4 regions of the Geobacillus sp. G4 genome follow, and region 4 is predicted to be linked to each of the others. Evidence: riboswitches for the same ligand, from Rfam matches in the RefSeq annotation. Region 4 holds a riboswitch; each other region holds the start of a gene.
The links. Region 4 has a riboswitch for S-adenosylmethionine ahead of ABS784_RS00100 (hypothetical protein). Riboswitches for the same ligand answer to the same signal wherever they lie in the genome.
Positions count from the first base shown of each region.

Region 1: it holds a riboswitch for S-adenosylmethionine, as region 4 does, so the genes downstream of both, ABS784_RS07370 (methionine biosynthesis PLP-dependent protein) here and ABS784_RS00100 (hypothetical protein) in region 4, are expected to answer to the same signal.
Region 2: it holds a riboswitch for S-adenosylmethionine, as region 4 does, so the genes downstream of both, metK (methionine adenosyltransferase) here and ABS784_RS00100 (hypothetical protein) in region 4, are expected to answer to the same signal.
Region 3: it holds a riboswitch for S-adenosylmethionine, as region 4 does, so the genes downstream of both, ABS784_RS06760 (bifunctional homocysteine S-methyltransferase/methylenetetrahydrofolate reductase) here and ABS784_RS00100 (hypothetical protein) in region 4, are expected to answer to the same signal.

Region 1 is NZ_JBEPJY010000004.1:248,925-254,029, reverse strand. Features, by position in the region: gene metC (cystathionine beta-lyase) at 1-1,066, opposite strand, end outside; gene ABS784_RS07370 (methionine biosynthesis PLP-dependent protein) at 1,070-2,173, opposite strand; SAM riboswitch class I at 2,375-2,485, opposite strand; gene ABS784_RS07365 (alpha/beta hydrolase) at 2,672-3,400, shown strand; gene ABS784_RS07360 (YjcG family protein) at 3,499-4,020, shown strand; gene ABS784_RS07355 (GNAT family N-acetyltransferase) at 4,022-4,456, shown strand; gene spoVIF (sporulation-specific transcription regulator SpoVIF) at 4,574-4,831, opposite strand; gene ABS784_RS07345 (YjcZ family sporulation protein) at 4,958-5,086, opposite strand.
Region 2 is NZ_JBEPJY010000002.1:337,614-342,718, reverse strand. Features, by position in the region: gene ABS784_RS03900 (Rpn family recombination-promoting nuclease/putative transposase) at 54-956, shown strand; gene pckA (phosphoenolpyruvate carboxykinase (ATP)) at 1,100-2,686, opposite strand; SAM riboswitch class I at 2,905-3,019, shown strand; gene metK (methionine adenosyltransferase) at 3,149-4,360, shown strand; gene ABS784_RS03885 (gamma carbonic anhydrase) at 4,383-4,931, opposite strand.
Region 3 is NZ_JBEPJY010000004.1:144,002-149,106, reverse strand. Features, by position in the region: gene ABS784_RS06780 (ABC transporter permease) at 1-505, opposite strand, end outside; gene ABS784_RS06775 (ABC transporter permease) at 502-1,311, opposite strand; gene ABS784_RS06770 (ABC transporter ATP-binding protein) at 1,308-2,369, opposite strand; gene ABS784_RS06765 (DUF7577 domain-containing protein) at 2,693-3,076, shown strand; SAM riboswitch class I at 3,190-3,292, shown strand; gene ABS784_RS06760 (bifunctional homocysteine S-methyltransferase/methylenetetrahydrofolate reductase) at 3,364-5,105, shown strand, end outside.
Region 4 is NZ_JBEPJY010000001.1:20,028-25,132, reverse strand. Features, by position in the region: gene opp4A (oligopeptide ABC transporter substrate-binding protein) at 1-1,606, shown strand, start outside; SAM riboswitch class I at 1,666-1,770, shown strand; gene ABS784_RS00100 (hypothetical protein) at 1,841-2,047, shown strand; gene ABS784_RS00095 (VOC family protein) at 2,192-2,575, shown strand; gene ABS784_RS00090 (PaaI family thioesterase) at 2,729-3,211, shown strand; gene ABS784_RS00085 (PaaI family thioesterase) at 3,411-3,827, opposite strand; gene hutG (formimidoylglutamase) at 3,969-4,937, shown strand; gene ABS784_RS00075 (helix-turn-helix domain-containing protein) at 4,942-5,105, shown strand, end outside.

The sequences.
Region 1 (5,105 bases), on a different contig from region 4:
TAATGCCGCGGCGGAGTCGCTCGTCTTTCGGCATGGCCGCATGCGACATTTTCGCCGGGTGCGATAAAATTGACTCGACCGCCCCAAGGCTGACGGCGAACACGGGCAGGCGGACGTTTTGCACGAACGTCCGGGCCGATTCTTCATCGGCAAGGCGGAACGACAAGACGGCGCCAAACCCGGCCGCCTGTTGGCGCTGGATGTCATGGCCTGGGTGGTGCGAAAGCCCCGGATAATACACATCTTCCACTTTCGGATGGCGCGCCAAATACTCAGCGATGGCCAGGGCGGATTCGGACGATTGTTTCAGCCGGACATGAAGCGTTTTGATCCCCCGCAGCACAAGCCACGCATCTTGCACGCCGAGGACGGCGCCAAAGGCGTTTTGCAGTTTGTACAATTCTTTTCCCAATTCCTCGTCTTTCACGACCGCCAGCCCGGCGACGACGTCGCTATGGCCGGCTAAAAATTTCGTTGCGCTGTGTAGGACGACGTCGACGCCAAGATCAAGCGGCCGCTGCAGCGCCGGCGTCATAAACGTATTGTCAAGAAACGTTAGGCAGCCATGCGCTTTCGCCAGCTTGACAACACTCCGAATATCGGTCACTTTTAAGAGCGGATTGGACGGCGTTTCCATGTAAATGACTTTCGTGTTCGGTCGGATGTTTTCGGCGACGGCGCGCAAATCGGTCATATCGACAAACGTATACTCAATGCCAAAGCGGCTCAATACTTCGGTGATCATCCGGTACGTGCCGCCGTAAACGTCTTCCGTCACGAGGACGTGGTCGCCTCTGGACAAGAGCAAAAACGCCGTCGAAATGGCGGCCATGCCAGAAGCGAAGGCGAATCCGCGCACGCCGCCTTCTAACGCCGCGATCGTTTCCTCAAGCGCCTCGCGCGTCGGGTTGCTGGAGCGGCTGTAGTCGTATTTGCCGAATGAATCGAAATCGAACTGATGGAACGTGGAGGCGTGCTGGATCGGCACGCTCACCGCCCCGGTTGCGCGGTCGACTTTCCATTCGTTATGGAGCAGTTTCGTCGAAAACGACCATTCCTGTTCCATCGCTTACACCTCTTTCATGTTTTTCAATGCCTGCGCCAAGTCGGCGATCAAATCGTCAGCGTGCTCAATGCCGACCGAGAAACGGAGCAGCCGGTTGCAAATACCGTTTTGGATGCGGATTTCCTCAGGAATGTCCGCATGCGTCTGCGTCGCTGGGTACGTAATAAAGCTTTCGACTCCGCCTAAGCTTTCCGCGAATGTAATGAGGCGCAAGCTTTTTAAAAACCCGTTCACCCACTTTTCATCGGCAATCCGGAACGACAGCATCCCGCCTCTTCCCGGATACAACACATCGGTGACATCTTCATGTTCGCGCAAAAAGGCGCTCACTCGCTTCGCGTTTTCTTCATGTTGGCGCATCCTTAGCGCCAGCGTTTTCATCCCGCGGATCAGCAACCACGAATCAAACGGCGACAAAACAGCGCCGATGGCGTTCTGATACTCGGCCAGGCGTTGACAGAGCTCCTCGCCCTTGGCGACGACAAGACCGGCCAAGACGTCGTTATGGCCGCCTAAATATTTCGTGGCGCTGTGGATGACAATATCGGCGCCCTGTTCGATCGGGCGTTGAAGCACCGGTGTATAAAACGTGTTGTCAACGATCAACAAAAGCCCGTGCCGCTTGGCGAGCTCGGCGACCGCAGAGATATCCGTCTCGTGCATGAGCGGATTCGTTGGCGTTTCCAAAAAGATGGCTTTTGTTTTTTCCGCAATTTTTTCCTCTACAGCAGCAAGATCGGTAAAATCGACGTAATGGAACCCAAGACCGTACTTGCGCCAGCCGCGCTCAAACAGGCGGTACGTGCCGCCGTACAGGTCGGCCGATACGAGAAACTCATCTCCGCTCTCAAACAAGGCGAGCACTGTCTGAATGGCGGCCATGCCGGAGCTGAACGCGTAGCCTTGGTCGCCGCCTTCAAGCTTCGCGATCGCTTCTTCGACGATTTTGCGCGTCGGGTTGCCGGTGCGGATGTAGTCAAACCCGGTCGACTCTCCGATGCCGGCATGGCGGTAAGCGGTGGAAAAATAAACAGGCGGGTTGACCGTCCCCGTCGCCGTTTCGCTCCGGTTGCCAATTTGCGCTAACAACGTCTCCAGTTTCTCCATCTCATCTCTCTCCTTCTGCTGAAAATTCCATCATGGGTCAACGGCCGACCGCTTGGCGCCAAACGAAGCGCCGCTGTCTCTCGGGCAGCGGCCGAGCGCCTTCGTCCGAAACCGCCTCGCGGTTGATGGAAGCGGCCGCTTGAGTAAATAAAAAAAGTCTTCTAAGAAGAAGACTTTTCCATACGCACATGGTCATGCTTCTTCTTATCTGCCGAATTGAATGCTCAATTCGCTGGATTTAGCACCTGGCCGCCGGGCGGCTGGTTGCTGAAGCTTCATTGGGCCAGTTCCCTCCGCTTCTCTTGATAAGAATGAGACGCGTATTCAATTTTTCTAATTTAATAAAAAATGTAGCGCATTCCCCCCGTTTTTGCAAGTCATTTTTTTATCAATGGCACCATTCGGCAAATTCACAAAAAATTCGAGCCGTTCATTAACATCTTTTGGTGCAAATATGTTACAATAACAGATGAACTTACGCTTTCATGGAGGATGGTCATGGCGACAGCAACAGGAACGATGCGCGACTGCAAGTTGTACAGCGGAGAGCTGCAAGAAGAAATCGAACTGCTCATCTACTTGCCAAGCAATTTTTCGCCGCTTTACAAATATTCTTTATTAATCGCGCAAGACGGCAAAGATTATTTTATGTATGGAAAAATGAAAACCGTCATCGAAACGCTGATGGAAGAAGGAACAATCGACCGGACGATCGTCGTCGGCATCCCGTATCGGAACGTCAACGACCGCTACGAGAAATACCACCCGGAAGGACGAAAGCACGAAGCATACCTTCGTTTTTTAGCCCATGAGCTCGTCCCGTTTTTGGACCGCGAACTGCCGACATACCAAATGGGCAAAGGCCGGGCGCTGATCGGCGATTCGCTCGGCGGAACGGTGTCGCTTCTAGCCGGGTTGTTGTATCCGCATACATTTGGGAAAATCGCCATGCAGTCCCCCTATATCGATGACTCGGTATTGGCGCGCATCCGCTCATTCCGCGATCCATCGCTCCTTTCGCTTTACCATTCTGTTGGCACAGAGGAAACAGCGGTGAAAACGACGGATGGCCATGTGCGCGATTTTATCACCCCGAATCGAATGGCGCGGGACTTGTTTATGGAAAAACGGTTTGCTTATACGTACCATGAGTTCGAAGGCGGCCATGCGTGGACGTATTGGCAGCCGGATGTACCCCGGGCCGTAGCCGCTGTTTTATCATTATAGGACAAAACGGAGCAACTTCAAAGATGTCGAAGCCGCCGCATCCATTCCGTGCGTTTCCTGTGCATGGAAAAAGAACTGGTTCAAGGAGGGAAAACAAAATGAAGTACGGCATTGTGATCTTTCCGCCAAAACGGATTCAGGACTTCGCCAACTCGTACCGGAAACGGTACGACAGCCATTACGCCCTCATCCCGCCGCATATTACGCTGAAATACCCATTTGAAGCGGATGAGGAGCAAATAAAAAAAATGGCGAAAGAGTTGCGCCGCATTGCGGCGGAAACACCTCCCATTCCGATCAAAGTGACGAAATTCAGCTCGTTTTACCCGACAAGCAACATCATTTATTTGAAGGTGGAACCAAACGACGTGCTCGAGCGCCTTCATGAACAACTGCACAGCGGCTTGTTCGCCGGAAAGCCGGAGTTTGTGTTCGTGCCTCACATTACGATCGGCCGCGATTTGCCGGGCGCAGAATATGCGGACGTCTACAGCCAGCTGAAGCTGCAAGATGTGCACTTCGAGGAGACCGTCGACCGCTTCCATCTTCTCTATCAGCTGGAAAACGGCTCGTGGACCGTCTATGAAACGTTTATCGTCGGAGGAAAGGAAACGGTCTGAGATGAACATTGCGATTGGCACAACGCAAGATCGCGCTTTGTACGAAGACGCCTTGCGCGTCCGCCGGCTCGTATTCATTGAGGAGCAAAACGTGCCGGAAGACGAGGAAATCGACACATTCGAGGACGACTCGTTCCACCTCGTCCTGTATGATGGCCAAACACCGGTGGGTGCTGGGCGACTCCGTTTCATTGACGAAGGCGTCGGCAAAATCGAGCGCATTTGCGTCCTGCCGTCCTACCGCGGCCGCGGCGCCGGACGGATGGTGATGGAAGCGATCGAACAGCTGGCGAAAACAAAAGGGGCGAAAACGGCGAAACTGAACGCCCAGACGCACGCAGAACCGTTTTACCAAAAGCTCGGCTATACGACCGTCTCCGGCGTCTTTATGGACGCCGGCATCCCACATGTCACGATGGTGAAATCGCTCGAATGATGGCCATAGAACAGCCTCGTCTACACTGATCCAAGGCTTGGGATCATCGAACATCGTTTCGCTCTCCTGAGCCAAGCAGAGCAAAAGGGAGCTGTGCGCACGCAAGCTCCCTTTTGCTTACTTTTTGTTGTTCAGCATATTGGCGATCGTATTGAAATCAATTTGCTTGCCGTTATGGACGATCGCCTTGACGATTTGATCCTCAAGTTCTTTTGGCACTTTCCGGTTGGCAATTTGCGCCACCCGCTTCACCACTTGGCGCACCGTTTTTTCATCGCTGAAATTGGCGTTTTGCAGCGAGTTGGCGAGCTCAAAAACGTCTTTCATATTGACACCTGTTTTCTTTTCGATGTTTTTAAAAAATTGCTGATCCATCGTTCCGCCTCCTTCTCCCTGCTATATCGTATGATGCTCCCGCCTCGGCGTGCATCAAATTAGGGAAAGAAAAATACGAGCCGCTCCGTGGCGCCGAAACGGCCCGTACCCCTTTCGCTTTTTCCGTTAGGCGACAAATGCCGCGCCGACAATAATCAACAAAATGAACAACACGACAATCAGCACAAAGCCACCGCCATAGCCACCGCCATAGCCGTAGCCGTAAGGATAACCATAACCGCAGAAGCCCATCATAATGTGCACCTCCTTCTCC
Region 2 (5,105 bases), on a different contig from region 4:
GCCGCGGAGAGCGAATATCATACGATGAATTCGATGCCGCAAGGAGGGGAAACGTGGCCAAACCGCGAATCGATCACGACCGGTTGTTCAAAGAGTTGCTGTCGACGTTTTTCGAAGAGTTTTTGCTTCTTTTCTTTCCCAACGTGTACGAGCACATCGACGTTCGCCACCTTTCTTTCCTCACAGAAGAACTGTTTACCGACGTGACGGCCGGAGAGAAGCATCGCGTCGACTTGTTGGTCGAAACGAAGATGAAGGGGGAGGAAGGGCTCATCATCGTCCATGTCGAACACCAAAGCTACGCACAGCGGACCTTCCCCGAGCGAATGTTCCTCTACTTCAGCCGCTTGTTTCAAAAATACCGCCGCCGCATTGTTCCGATCGCCATCTTCAGCTATGATGAACACCACGATGAACCTTCCTCATTGGTCGTCCAGTTTCCGTTTTTGACGGTTCTCGATTTTCGTTACTTGACGGTGGAGCTGCGCAAACTGCCGTGGCGCGCGTACATCCGCCATGACAATCCCGTCGCCGCTGCCTTGTTAAGCAAAATGGGGTATAATGAAGAAGAAAAGGTCGAAGTGAAAAAAGAATTTTTGCGCATGCTCGTCCGCCTTGAGCTCGATGAGGCGAAACAGCGGCTGTTGTTCGGTTTTTTTGAAACGTATTTGCGGTTGTCCGAAGAGGAGGAAGCCAAACTGCGAAACGAGGTGAGCCAAATGGAAACGAAGGAAGCGAAGCAAGTGATGGAGCTCATCGTCTCGTACGAACAGCGGGGAATGGAAAAGGGAATTCAACAAGGAGTCAAACAAGGGATGAAGCAAGGGCGCCAAAAAGGGATTGAGGAAGGGAAGCTCGACGTGGTGAAGAGAATGCTGGCGAAAGGGTATGATGTCGACACGATCCACGAACTGACCGGGCTGCCGGTTGAGAAGATCGAACGGGTGAAGGGGTAAGCAGAGCAGACTCTTCGCCGTCGAGCCTCACATTGTCGTCGACCCCCAATCGTGCAAAAACCCCGGGGGATCGACGACAATCATTTTATGCGTTCGAAAAAACAGCCGGACAGGGAACGGCTCCCTGTCCGGCCGGGTTCTTGTTACACGAGCGGTCCGCCGAGTTTTTCGATCGTCGGGTCGATATGGGCGAACTTTCGGAAGTTGGCGCGGAACTTTTGCGCCAGCTCTTTTGCTTTTTGTTCGTACGCTTGTTTGTCAGCCCATGTGTTTTGCGGCTGCAGGACGTCATCCGGCACGCCGGGGACGTGGGTTGGGATAGCGAGGCCGAAAATCGGGTCTTGCACCGTTTCGACGTTGTCCAGCTCCCCTTCGACGGCGGCTTGCACCATCGCCCGGGTGTAGGCGAGCTTCATGCGGCTGCCGACGCCGTACGGTCCCCCTGTCCAGCCGGTGTTGACCAAAAAGACGCGGACGTTGTGTTCGGCGATTTTTTGCCCGAGCATTTCCGCGTATTCGACGGCCGGGCGCGGCAAAAACGGTGCGCCAAAGCACGTTGAGAACGTTGCTTCCGGTTCGGTGACGCCGCGTTCGGTGCCGGCGAGTTTGCTTGTGTAGCCGCTTAAGAAATGGTACATCGCCTGTTCGCGCGTCAGCTTGCTGATTGGCGGCAGGACGCCGAACGCATCAGCCGTCAAAAACACGATCGTGGACGGATGGCCGGCGACGCTTGGGTCGACGATGTTTTTGATCGCTTGAAGCGGGTAGGCGGCGCGCGTGTTTTCCGTCAGCGTGCCGTCGTCGTAATTCGGCACCCGCGTCGCGTCGTCGAGGACGACGTTTTCGAGCACCGCGCCGAAGCCGATGGCGTCAAAAATTTGCGGCTCTTTCTCGCGCGATAGGTTGATGCATTTCGCATAGCAGCCGCCTTCGATGTTGAAAATGCCGCGGTTTGACCAGCCGTGCTCATCATCGCCGATCAAGCGGCGGTTCGGGTCGGTCGAGAGCGTCGTTTTTCCCGTTCCCGACAAGCCGAAAAAGAGGGCGACGTCGCCTTCCTGGCCGACGTTGGCCGAGCAGTGCATCGGCAGGATGCCTTGTTCCGGCAGCAAATAGTTCATCACCGAGAAAATCGATTTTTTCATTTCGCCGGCATACTCGGTGCCGCCGATCAACACGGTGCGCCGTTCAAACGAGATGATGATGAACGCTTCCGAGCGCGTGCCGTCAACTTTCGGGTCGGCTTTAAAGTTCGGCGCGCAAATGACGGTGAATTGCGGCTCATGCGCGGCGAGCTCTTCGGCGTTCGGCCGGATGAACAGCTGATGAACGAACAAGTTGTGCCAGGCGAATTCGTTGACGACTTGAATCGGCAGCCGGGATTTCGGATCGGCGCCGGCAAAGCCTTTAAACACGAACAGTTCATCTTTCTTCATTAAATAGTCGAGCACTTTGTCGTACAGTTTATCAAACGTCTCCGGAGACATCGGCTGGTTGACCGCGCCCCAGTCGATCGTTTGCTTCGTTGACGGTTCTTCGACGATGTATTTGTCTTTCGGCGACCGCCCTGTGTACTTGCCGGTTGTCACCGCGACGGCTCCGGTGTGCGTCAGCCGTCCTTCGTTCCGCCGCAGGACTTTCTCGACGAGCTCGGCGACGGACAGTTGATGATGCACGTACGGTTTTTGCAGCAATAAATCAAGCTTATTCGTCATGTTTGCGATCCCCATATTCAAAACCTGCCTTCTTTTTGTAATCACTCTTGAAAATAGTATAACACATTTTTATTAATAGTCCATACTAATTGTGTGGGTTTTTCAAACTTTATTTTGCCCAATGTGTTGGTTTCCTTGAGGAAAGAATTTTCGCGGCTGGAAATGATAAAAAATGAATTTTGATAGTTGACTTTGCCGATTCCGTTGCGATAAGATAAGTCATTGAACGGATACTCTTATCCCGAGCCGGTGGAGGGACAGGCCCGATGAAGCCCAGCAACCGTCACAACTGTACATGTGTGAAATGGTGCTAACCTGTGGCAAGGCGCAGTCCTTGAACGATAAGAGTGAAAGGAAGCAATACGATTGCCATGACCTTTCCTCAGCCGTTACAGGAAAGGTTTTTTATATTGCGAAGGGAAAAAGGGAAATGAGTTCCGTGTCGCCACATTATGCCAAGAGGAGGAAACAAACCGAATGTCAGCCAAACGCCGCTTGTTTACTTCAGAGTCTGTGACGGAAGGACATCCGGATAAAATTTGCGACCAAATTTCTGACGCCATTTTGGATGCCATTTTGGAAAAAGATCCAAACGCCCGCGTCGCCTGCGAAACGAGCGTTACGACCGGGCTGGTGCTCGTGAGCGGGGAAATCACGACATCAACATACGTGGACATTCCGCGCATCGTCCGCGATACGGTCCGGGAGATCGGCTACACGCGCGCCAAATACGGATTTGACGCCGATACGTGCGCGGTGCTGACATCGATTGACGAACAATCGCCGGACATTGCGATGGGGGTGGACCGGGCGCTCGAGGCGCGCGAAGGTCAGATGACTGACGAGGAAATCGAAGCGATCGGCGCCGGCGACCAAGGATTGATGTTTGGGTTCGCCTGCAATGAGACGGAAGAATTGATGCCGATGCCGATTTCGCTTGCGCACCGCTTGGCGCGCCGATTGGCGGAAGTGCGCAAAACGGACGTCTTGCCGTACTTGCGGCCGGACGGGAAAACGCAAGTGACGATCGAATACGATGAAAACGGCAAACCGGTGCGCGTCGATACGATCGTCGTTTCCGCGCAGCACCATCCGGAAATTACGCAAGAGCAAATCCAGCGCGACATTAAAGAGCAGGTCATCAAGCCGGTCGTGCCCGCGGAGCTGCTTGATGAGAACACGAAATATTTCATCAACCCGACAGGACGGTTTGTCATCGGCGGTCCGCAAGGGGATGCTGGGTTGACGGGGCGCAAAATCATCGTCGATACGTACGGCGGCTACGCCCGCCACGGCGGTGGCGCGTTCTCGGGCAAAGATCCGACGAAAGTCGACCGCTCGGCGGCGTATGCGGCCCGCTATGTCGCGAAAAACATCGTCGCGGCAGGACTGGCCGACAAATGCGAAGTGCAGCTTGCCTACGCGATCGGCGTCGCCCGCCCAGTTTCGATTTCGATCGATACGTTCGGCACCGGCAAAGTGTCGGAAGACATTTTGATTGAAGTCGTGCGCAACAACTTCGATCTCCGCCCGGCGGGCATCATCAAAATGCTCGACCTTCGCCGCCCGATTTACAAACAGACGGCTGCTTACGGCCATTTTGGGCGTACGGACATCGACCTGCCGTGGGAGCGCACCGACAAAGCCGCCTTGTTGAAAGAACAAGCGCTGGCGTTGGCGGACAAGTGATGAAAGAAAAAGAGCTGCCTGATCACGGCAGCTCTTTTTTGTCGGCGCACGATGTCCGCTGTTGCTGCAGCGCTTTGTAATACTGCCCTTTCTCGACATATTCGCGGCGGATGCGCTCCATTTCGCGGATATCGTCTTCCGTCAGTTCGCGGACGACTTTCGCCGGCCGGCCGAGGGCGAGCGTGTTGGGCGGAATTTTTTTGCCCGGCGGCACTAAACTGCCGGCGCCGATAAACGCGCCTTCCCCGATTTCCGCGCGGTCCAAAATGATTGAGCCCATGCCGATGAGCGCGTTTTTGCGAACGATGGCGCTGTGCAAAATGACTTGATGGCCGACCGTCACCCCGTCCTCAATGATAAGCGGATTGTTTGGACTTTGATGCAAAATTGAGTTATCTTGAATATTGACCCGGTTGCCAATCACCGTTGGCGCCACATCGCCGCGAATGACGGTATTGAACCAAATGCTTGTCTCTTCGCCGATCACGACATCGCCGGTGATCGTCACATAGTCGGCGATAAAGGCGGAGGCGGCAATTTGCGGCGTTTTGCCTTTGTATGGGTAAATCATGGGCGTTCGTTCCTTTCTGTTGCAAAATCGATCGTTCACCATGTATTGTACAACGCTGCGTCCAAATCGCCAACGAAAGCGAGCGCGCCTAATCGGGATTGGTGAAAAACGTTTCGTTTCGCCCGATGAGTGGTTGGGATCGGGGAAGAAGATCCGATTTCACAAAGCTTCTCA
Region 3 (5,105 bases), on a different contig from region 4:
CTCCTAAATCTCTAGCCGCATCAATCAGCGTCGGGCTCATTTCCTCGAGTTTCGGCAACACCATTAACACGACAATCGGCACGCTAAAAGCAATGTGAGACAACAGCACGGATGTAAACCCAAGCTTGATGCCGGCCACCGTAAACAGCAACAAAAACGAAGCGCCGATGATGACATCCGGACTGACGATCAACACGTTGTTGAGAGCAAGAAGGGCGTTTTTCGTCCGCTGCCGCTTGACATAGTAAATGGCGAGCGCCCCGATGACCCCGAGTATGGTCGCGACCGCCGCCGACAGCAGCGCGATGACGATTGTATTCAAAACGATGATGAGCAAGCGGTCGTCGGACAGCACGTCGCGGTACCATTTAAACGTGAACGATTGAAAATCGTGCATCGTCCCGCCGCTGTTGAACGAATAATACATCAAATACACAATCGGCGTATACATCACGGCAAACACGGCTAACAGGTACACACGTCCCCACCAATGCGTCCGTTTCATCGGCTTCCCTCTTTCCTTCCGGTTCCTGTCAGGACGACGATGACCGCCATCGCGATCATTAACACAACAGCGATCGTCGCCCCCATTCCCCAATCTTGGGTGACGAGGAAGTGCTGCTCAATGGCCGTGCCGAGCGTAATGACGCGGTTGCCCGCAATGAGGCGCGTAATCATAAACAGCGACAACGCCGGGATGAACACCGCTTGGCAGCCGGCCTTCACCCCGCCAAGCGTGAGCGGGAAGACGACGCGGCGGAACGTCGTCCAAGCCGAAGCGCCCAAATCGCGGGCGGCATCGACAAGCGATGGCGGCAGCTCCTCCAGCGCGTTGAAAATCGGCAGCACCATAAACGGAATAAAAATGTACACAGAGACGAACACAAAGCTGAAATCGGTGAACAACAACTGCCGCGCCCCGAGGCCGATCGCCTGCAAAAAAGCGTTGGCCAGTCCATATGTGCCGAACAGCCCTAAAAACGCATACACCTTCAGCAGCAAATTCACCCACATCGGCAAAATAAGCAACAACAGCCATAACTGCTTGTGGCGCGTTTTCGTCAGCCAATAGGCGGTTGGATAGCCGATCAACAATGACACAAGGGTAATCAAAAACGCGTACCAAAACGAATACGCCATCATTTTCAAATAAATGGGCGTCAACACGTTTTCATAATTCGCCACTGTCCAATGTCCGTCTATATCCAAAAACGATTCATATAATAAAAAGACGATCGGAGCGATGACAAACAACACCAACCAAATGCCATAAGGGATTAAATACCAGTTTCGCCACGCCCGTTCCGTCATGCGCCCTCATCCTCCCATTCGACTCGCATGACGTGAATCGCTTCCGGTTCAAAACGGAGGCCGACCGTTTCCCCGACTTCCGCCTTTTTCGTCGAATGGACAAGCCATTCGTTGCCGTTTTCATCATAGCCGCAAATTTCGTAATGGACGCCTCGGAATAAGAGCGAATCAACACGAATGACAATGTGGCCGTCTCCCGGCGCCACGAGTTCCAAATCTTCCGGACGGATGACGACATCAACCGGTTCGTTCGGCGCAAAACCGCGGTCGACACACGCAAACTGCTTGCCGGCGAATTCGACGAGGAAATCTTCGATCATGCGCCCCGATAAAATGTTCGATTCCCCAATGAAATCGGCGACAAACCGGTTAATGGGTTCATCGTAAATCTCTTTTGGCGTCCCAAACTGCTGAATTTTCCCTTTATTCAGAACAAAAATGTAATCGGACATCGCCAGCGCTTCTTCTTGATCATGCGTGACAAAAATAAACGTAATGCCCAATCGGCGCTGCAGTTCGCGAAGTTCATACTGCATTTCCGTGCGCAGCTTCAAATCCAAGGCCGATAGCGGCTCATCCAAGAGCAACACTTCTGGCTCATTCACAATCGCCCGGGCAATCGCGACGCGTTGGCGCTGACCGCCGGACATCTCTTGAATGCGCCGGCGCTCATAGCCTTCCAAGTTGACAAACCGGAGCGCTTCGCTCACTTTTTGGCGGATGTCCGCTTCTTTCATTTTTTTAATGCGCAAACCAAAGGCGACATTTTCAAATACGTCCAAATGCGGGAACAAGGCGTAATCTTGAAAAACGGTATTGACTTGCCGCTTGTTCGGCGGGACGTTTTGAATCGGCTTTCCATGGAAATAAATCGTTCCTTGCGTCGGTTCGATAAACCCGGCAATCAGCCGCAAAATCGTCGTCTTCCCGCACCCCGACGGCCCAAGCAGCGTATAAAACTTCCCGCGCTCCATCGCAAAACTCACATCATCCAATACGACCGTGCCGTCGTATTCCTTTGTCACTCGCTCGAAGCGGATGATCTCTTCCCCGTTCACTTCCAGCCCCCCGTCTTCTTCATCTCCATCATTCCTAATTAGAACATAGAGACAATGAAAGTGCAATGACAAAACGATCGTTGAACGGTCTTCCCACCCATGCCAATGCTTAAGAAGCGAAAAATGGTCGATGATGCAATTGATAAGGCAACATACCGCCCGTTTTCCTCTCTTACAAGACATAATCAAGGTATTGAAAAATAAATCCAATTAAAAATCTAATATTTTTGCCTCTATCGGCTCAAACGTTTCTATGTGAACATGGTAAAAACCAATTTTTTCTATTATAATATATCTATGAATTCTGTTAGGGAGGAATGAAATTGAAAAGCATCAAACCCGGCCGCGGTCCGTCGATGCAAGGACTCTTCGGCAGCATCGCCGCTGTGTTGTTCGGCATCTTTTGGATGGTGATGGCATTCTCCATCACCGCGGACTCGCCGTTTCCCGCCGCCCGCTTTTTTCCGTTTTTCGGCCTTGTCGTCATCGCCATCGGCGTATTTCAAGCGTTTTACCATTACAAAAATGCGACGGGAAAACAACGCATGTCCTTATTGGACATTGTCGACAGCGAGGAAGAGCCCGACCCGCTGAACGTCCGATTTGGAAGCCATAAACAGCCAAACAAGCATTGCCCTCATTGCGGCGGGCATGTGCAGCACAATTTCCAATTTTGCCCCCAATGTGGAAAAGAGCTTCTCCGTTGATCCGAGAAATTCTTTTTTGAAATTTCCTCGCTTCACCGTATTGAATAATTTCGAAAAATACATTAAATTATATAGTAATCATCAAAACGCTGCCGCACAATTGCATACGGACATTCTTATCAAGAGAGGGGGAGGGACTGGCCCGGTGAACCCTCAGCAACCTGGCCCGCGGCCAAGGTGCTAAATCCAGACAGGCGGAAGCCTGGAAGATAAGAAGAAGCGAATGAAAAGTCTTCTTCTTATAGAAGGCTTTTTTCTTTTACTACGGAGAAACGGGGGAATCGAACGTGGGATTGCTGGATAAGTTGAAAGAGCGCATTCTCATCGCCGACGGGGCGATGGGAACGCTTTTATATTCGCACGGCATTGACCGTTGTTTTGAAGAATTGAATCTATCCAATCCAGATGAAATCGTCCATATTCATGAAGCGTATATCGCCGCGGGCGCCGACGTCATTCAGACGAATACATACGGCGCCAACTATGTGAAACTCGCCCGCTACGGCCTTGAAGATGAGGTGCCGGCCATCAACCGCGCGGCGGTGCGGCTCGCCAGGCAAGCGGCGAACGGGCGGGCGTACGTGCTCGGGACGATCGGGGGGCTGCGCACGTTAAACAAAAGCGTCGTCACGCTCGAAGAAGTGAAACGGACGTTTCGCGAGCAGCTGTTTGTCCTGCTGGCTGAAGGAGTCGACGGCGTGCTGCTCGAGACGTATTACGATTTGGAAGAGTTGGAGACGGTGCTTGCCATCGCCCGCAAAGAGACCGACTTGCCGATTATCGCTCACGTCTCGCTCCATGAAGTCGGCGTCTTGCAAGATGGCACGCCGCTCGCGGACGCCCTTGCCCGCCTAGAGGCGCTCGGGGCCGATGTCATCGGACTGAACTGTCGTCTCGGTCCATATCATATGCTTCGGTCGCTCGAGGAAGTGCCGCTGCCGAAGCAGGCATTTTTGTCGGCGTATCCGAACGCGAGCCTCCCGGATTACCGCGATGGCCGGCTTGTCTATGAGACGAACGCTGAATATTTCGAGGAAACAGCCAAAGCGTTCCGCGACCAAGGGGTGCGCTTGATCGGCGGGTGCTGCGGCACGACGCCGAAGCATATCGCAGCGATGGCAAAAGCGCTCTCCGACCGAACGCCGGTGACGGAAAAAACGGTGAAACGGCGCGCGGTGTCTGTATCAGTGCAAGCGGATCGGCCCGCCCCATCTCCCCTTCCCGAGCTTGCCCGCACGCGCCGCTCGGTCATTGTGGAGCTGGATCCGCCGAAAAAATTGGGGATTGACAAGTTTCTTGCTGGGGCGAAAGCGCTCCATGACGCCGGCATCGATGCGCTGACGTTGGCCGACAACTCGCTCGCCACGCCGCGCATCAGCAACGCCGCTGTCGCCACGATCATCAAGGAGCAGCTCGGCATCCGCCCGCTTGTGCATATTACATGCCGCGATCGCAATTTGATCGGCTTGCAGTCGCATTTGATGGGCTTGCATACGCTCGGCATCACCGACGTGCTCGCCATTACCGGCGACCCGTCGAAAATCGGCGACTTCCCAGGAGCAACGTCGGTGTATGATTTATCATCGTTCGATTTGATCCGCTTGATCCGCCAGTTTAACGAAGGGCTGTCGTACTCGGGCAAACCGCTTGGGCAAAAAACGAACTTCTCGATCGGCGCTGCGTTCAACCCGAACGTCCGCCATTTGGATAAAGCAGTTGAGCGAATGGAGAAAAAAATTCAATGCGGCGCCCACTATTTCTTGACCCAGCCGATTTACTCGGAAGAGAAAATCGTTGAAGTGCACGAAGCGACCAAGCATCTTGACACGCCGATTTACATCGGCATTATGCCACTTGTGAGCGCGCGCAACGCCGACTTTTTGCATCATGAAGTGCCGGGCATTACGCTCTCTGACGAGATTCGCGCCCGCATGGCCGCCTGCGGCGGCGACCCGGTGCAAGCAGCCAAGGAAGGCATCGCTATCGCCAAATCGCTCATTGACGCTGCGTTTGATTTGTTTAACGGCAT
Region 4 (5,105 bases):
TGTGTTGAAATACGGACTTGTGTCCGACACGCCGTTTGAAGGGACGCTCAGCTACGCGTTCTACACAGGTGTTCCAGACGCTGAAATTTTGCAATTTTTCGATGAATCACTCTTCCGAACAAATGGAGACTATGAAATTACGAACGATGGCGCCGCCACATATGAGCTGTCCGACGACAAAAAAACGATGACGATCCGCATCAAAGATAATGTCAACTGGCATGACGGCCAGCCGGTGACGGCGGAAGACTTGGAGTATGCGTATTTGGTCATCGGCCATAAAGATTATACCGGCGTCCGCTACGGCGACGCGCTCATCCAAGACATCGTCGGCATGGACGAATACCATAGCGGCAAAGCCGATAAAATCGCCGGCATTAAAGTGATCGACAAAAAGACGTTGACGATCACATGGAAGCATGCGAACCCGTCTGTGTTGACCGGCATTTGGGCGTACCCGCTACCGAAGCATTATTTGAAAGATGTGCCAATCAAACAATTGGCGCAATCAGATAAAATTCGGAAAAACCCGATCGGCTTTGGCCCGTTTAAAGTAAAGAAAATCGTGCCAGGCGAATCGGTGGAGTTCGTCCGCAATGATGACTACTGGGCAGGCAAGCCGAATTTGGCAGGGGTCATTCTGAAAGTCGTCAGCCCGCAAGTGGTGCTGCAAGCGTTGAAAAAAGGCGATATTGACGTTGCGGAATTCCCGACGGATCAATATTTGAATGCGAAGGGAACGAAAAACATTCAGTTTATTGGCAAAATTGACCTGGCCTACAATTACATCGGTTTTAAACTCGGCCATTGGGATGCGAAAAAGCAAGAAAATGTGATGGACAACCCGAAATTCCAAAACAAAAAGCTGCGCCAAGCGATGGCGTATGCCATCAACAACCAAGAGGTAGCTGACCGCTTGTACCATGGCTTGCGCTTCCCGGCGACAACACTCATTCCTCCGTCGTTCCCGGGTTATCATGACAAAACAATCAAAGGATACACATATAACCCGGAAAAAGCGAAACAGCTGCTCGATGAGGCTGGCTATAAAGATGTGAATGGCGATGGCCTGCGCGAAGACCCGAACGGCAAAAAGTTCACGATCAACTTCTTGTCAATGAGCGGCGGCGACATTGCCGAGCCGTTGGCAAAGTTTTATATGCAATGCTGGAAAGATGTGGGCTTGGATGTCCAATTAGTGGACGGCCGTTTGGCGGAATTTAACTCGTTCTATGACATGGTTGAAAAAGACGATCCGAAAGTCGATGTGTACGCCGCCGCATGGGGGACGGGAACAGATGTCGATCCGTACGGATTGTACGGCCGCAACGTCATGTTCAACTACTCGCGCTGGGTGAATGAGAAAAACGATGAGCTGCTTGAAAAAGGACATTCCGAGCAGGCGTTTGATAAAGAATACCGCCGGAAAATTTATAGTGAATGGCAAAAGTTGATGAATGAAGAGGTGCCGGTTATTCCAACGTTGTATCGTTCGGCTATCTACGCGGTCAACAACCGCGTTGCCAACTTCACGGTCGATCCAAGCTCGAAGCTAACGTGGAAAGACGTCGGAGTCACATCAGAACAGCCGGAGGTGTCGGAATAAATGATTGCTGTCGCGGATTATGTATGATAGCATAAAAAATAAAAAAACAAATTGCATACGTCTTATCAAGAGTGGGCGAGAGAACGGGCTTGATGACCCCACAGCAACCTGCCGCTGGCAAGGTGCTAACACCCGCAAAGCGGTTTCGCTTTGGATGATAAGAATGGCTCATGACCCCCTTCGCATCATTCCGAGGCGAAGGGGGTTTTTGATTGATGGGAGGTGAGAAAAACGGTGGCAGAACTTTATTCTCTCCGCGCCTGCATGGTGTCGCACTTGCCGGCCGCGGCGTTCGCTGTTCATGTGATGCGCTGTGTGCAGGCGGAGCTCATTCAGTTGGACCCGCAAGCGGTGGTGCATGTCGACCGCGGGGATGGATATAGCCATCTATATGGGGAGATGCAAGCAACGACATTTTCTATTTTGCTGATGAATGCCTAGGCGGATGAGCGGAAGTTAGAAGGGACGTACGCCCTTGATCGCTGCATATGGGCGGAGCTCGGGAAAAAAAGATTTTCCCTGCACGCATGACGCCGTATTTACGGGCGGTGTTTTCAAGTCCATAATGGAAAGGGAGAGCAAGCAATGGCAGTTAAAAAGTTCGAGCATGTCGGCATTCAAGTGAAAGACATCGAGGCATCGAAGGAGTTTTACCAAAACGTCGTCGGCCTTGAGCTGTTAAGCGAGATGATCCATACGAACGGAACGATGAAACTGGCGTTTTTAGGAATTGACGGCTCGATCATCGTCGAGCTGATCGAAGGATACAACCCGAATTTGCCGACGGAAGGAAAAGTGCACCATGTGGCGTTTACGGTGGAAGGCATCGAGCAAGAGAAAGAACGGCTTCAATCGCTAGGCGTCCCGCTTGTTTGGAACGACATTACGACGCTTCCGAACGGGGCGAAATATTTGTTTTTCCTCGGTCCGGACGGCGAATGGATCGAGTTTTATGAGCCGGGGCAATAATTGAACAAACGGCAGGCGGCCCGCTGTTTCGGCCGCCTATGAATTTGCCGTCTGGCTGCCTCGTTCGGCAAGGCCTGTGGCTTATTGCCATGTTCGGGCTCGCCGTCTTCCTGATGCAATGATATACTAGAAAAAGAGAGGGGGGAGGATCAAGTGGAAGAAACGATCGTTCACGCCATTCAAGACGACTATCCGGATGAATTCGCCTGGTGCTACGGATGCGGGCGATTGAACGAGCAAGGCCATCACTTCCGCACCGGTTGGCAAGGGGACAAAACGGTGACCGTCTATACACCGCGCCCGGAACATACGGCGATCCCCGGGTTTGTGTACGGCGGGCTGATCGCCTCGCTCATCGACTGCCACGGCACCGGGTCGGCGGCGCTGGCGTTGCATCGGAAAAATGGCCATGAACCAGGGAGCGGGGAAACGCCGCCGCGCTTTGTCACGGCGTCGCTTCACGTTGATTTCGTCAAGCCGACGCCGCACGGTGTGCCGCTTGTCGCCGTCGGCACCGTGACGGAGATTCATCCGAAAAAATGGCAAGTTGATACGGAAGTGTTCGCTAACGGCGAACTGTGCGCCCGCGGCCAAGTCGTGGCCGTTGTTATGCCGAAAACGTTTGTCCGTGCGTAACAAGCGACGAAAAGCGCCGGAGAGAGGTTTTTTGACAGCGCTTTCTCCGGCGCTTGGCCACTGATTGAAAACGGCTGTGCCTGCCTCGTTTCGCCATGCGCTTGCCTCTCATGATCACCTCTACCGCTGCTGTTTCTCCCCGTCGAGTTCAAGGAAGACGATGTGCAAAAACGCTCTTTCCTTCGAAGATCCATCATCTTCACGGTTTGTCCATGATCAGCACTGACGATGTGGCGCTCGCCACGTCTTTGCCGTTTTGCCGCACGATGGCGGTCACATAAGCGACGGTTTTCCCGAACTTTTCCACCCTAGCCTCGATTTCGGCTTCCCCAGCCGCTGCCGGGCGGTGAAATGTCGTCTGCAAGTTGATGGAGGCGTGCATTTGGTCATCGCGAAGCAAGGTCGTCACCGCATAAGCCATGAGAATGTCCGCCGCCGCTCCGACAAATCCGCCCATAATCACCCCGTTGCCGTTGAGAAGCGATTCGCTGATCGCCCATACGCCTTTCGCATAGCCGTCTTGGGCTTCCGTCAAGCGGACGCCAAGCGACTTGTCGCATGGCGGCGGCGCGCTTTGACCGGCGATGACATCGTGCAAGTTGGTCATTGGCTTCATCTGGAACACCCTTTCTGTTGTCAATCATGTTTTTTTATTCGCCAAACGGCGGCGATTTCCTCTTTTCACGTCCGTGAGGAGGAGAACGGCAAAGCGGCAGCGAAAGAAACAAGAAGCTGATGATGGAAAGGAGATGGTCTCATGTATCAACCGCCAGACGCCTTCCGTTGGACGGGGCGGATTGACAGCGTGAGCGATGAGCGGGCGTTTCGTCTTCATCAGCGCATTCGCTTGCTCGATTTGTCGCAGCCATTGGAGCCGGTGGAACGAGCGGCGGCATTCATTGGGTTTGCATGCGACGAAGGAGTGCGCCGCAACCAAGGACGCCAAGGGGCGAAAGAGGCTCCGGCCGCCATTAAAGCGGCGCTGGCCCGGCTGCCTTGGCATTTTCCAGAGGGGATAACCGTCTATGACGCAGGCGATGTCGTTTGCATCGACGAACGGCTTGAACAAAGCCAGATGGAGCTTGGACAAACAGTCGCCAGCCTGTTGAGGAACGGAATTACGCCTGTGGTGATCGGCGGCGGCCATGAGACGGCGTACGGCCATTACTTAGGCGTCCGCGAAGCGCTCGGGCCCAAGGCAAGCATTGGCATCATCAACATTGACGCCCATTTCGATTTGCGTCCGTACGACGATGGCCCGACATCGGGGACGATGTTTCGGCAAATATTGGATCAAGACGAGCGAGCTAGCTACTTCTGCCTTGGCATTCAACGGCTCAGCAACACAGTAGCGCTGTTTGCGGCGGCCGAGAAGTACGGCTGCCGGTACATGATGGAAGACGAGTTGACCGCAGGGCCGATTGAGGCCGCCTATGAACAAATCGAGGAATTTGCCGCTCATCACGATGCCGTGATGTTGACCATTTGCATGGACGCCATCAGCGCGGCTGCCGCGCCGGGGGTGAGCGCGCCGTCGCCGTTTGGGCTCGCCCCGTCTCTGGCGCGCGCGCTCATCCGCCGAATCGTTTCCCATCCGAAAACGATCAGCGTCGACCTTTGCGAAGTCAATCCACTCTTGGATGAAGGCGGAAAAACGGTGGCGTTGGCGGCCGCCTTTTGCATGGAGGCGCTCCTTCATTTTCAACGCTTGCAGCCAAGGCGGTGAGAACGTGAAATTGGTCATTGCCGAACGGGACGACAAGGAACGAGAAGCGATCCGCTGGCTCGTTTCCGCGTATTCCTTGCCGATTGAGCAAGTATATACGGCGGCTACGGTCGAGGAGATGATGGCGTTTCTTGAGCGGGAGGCGCCGGAGCTATTGTACGTCGAACT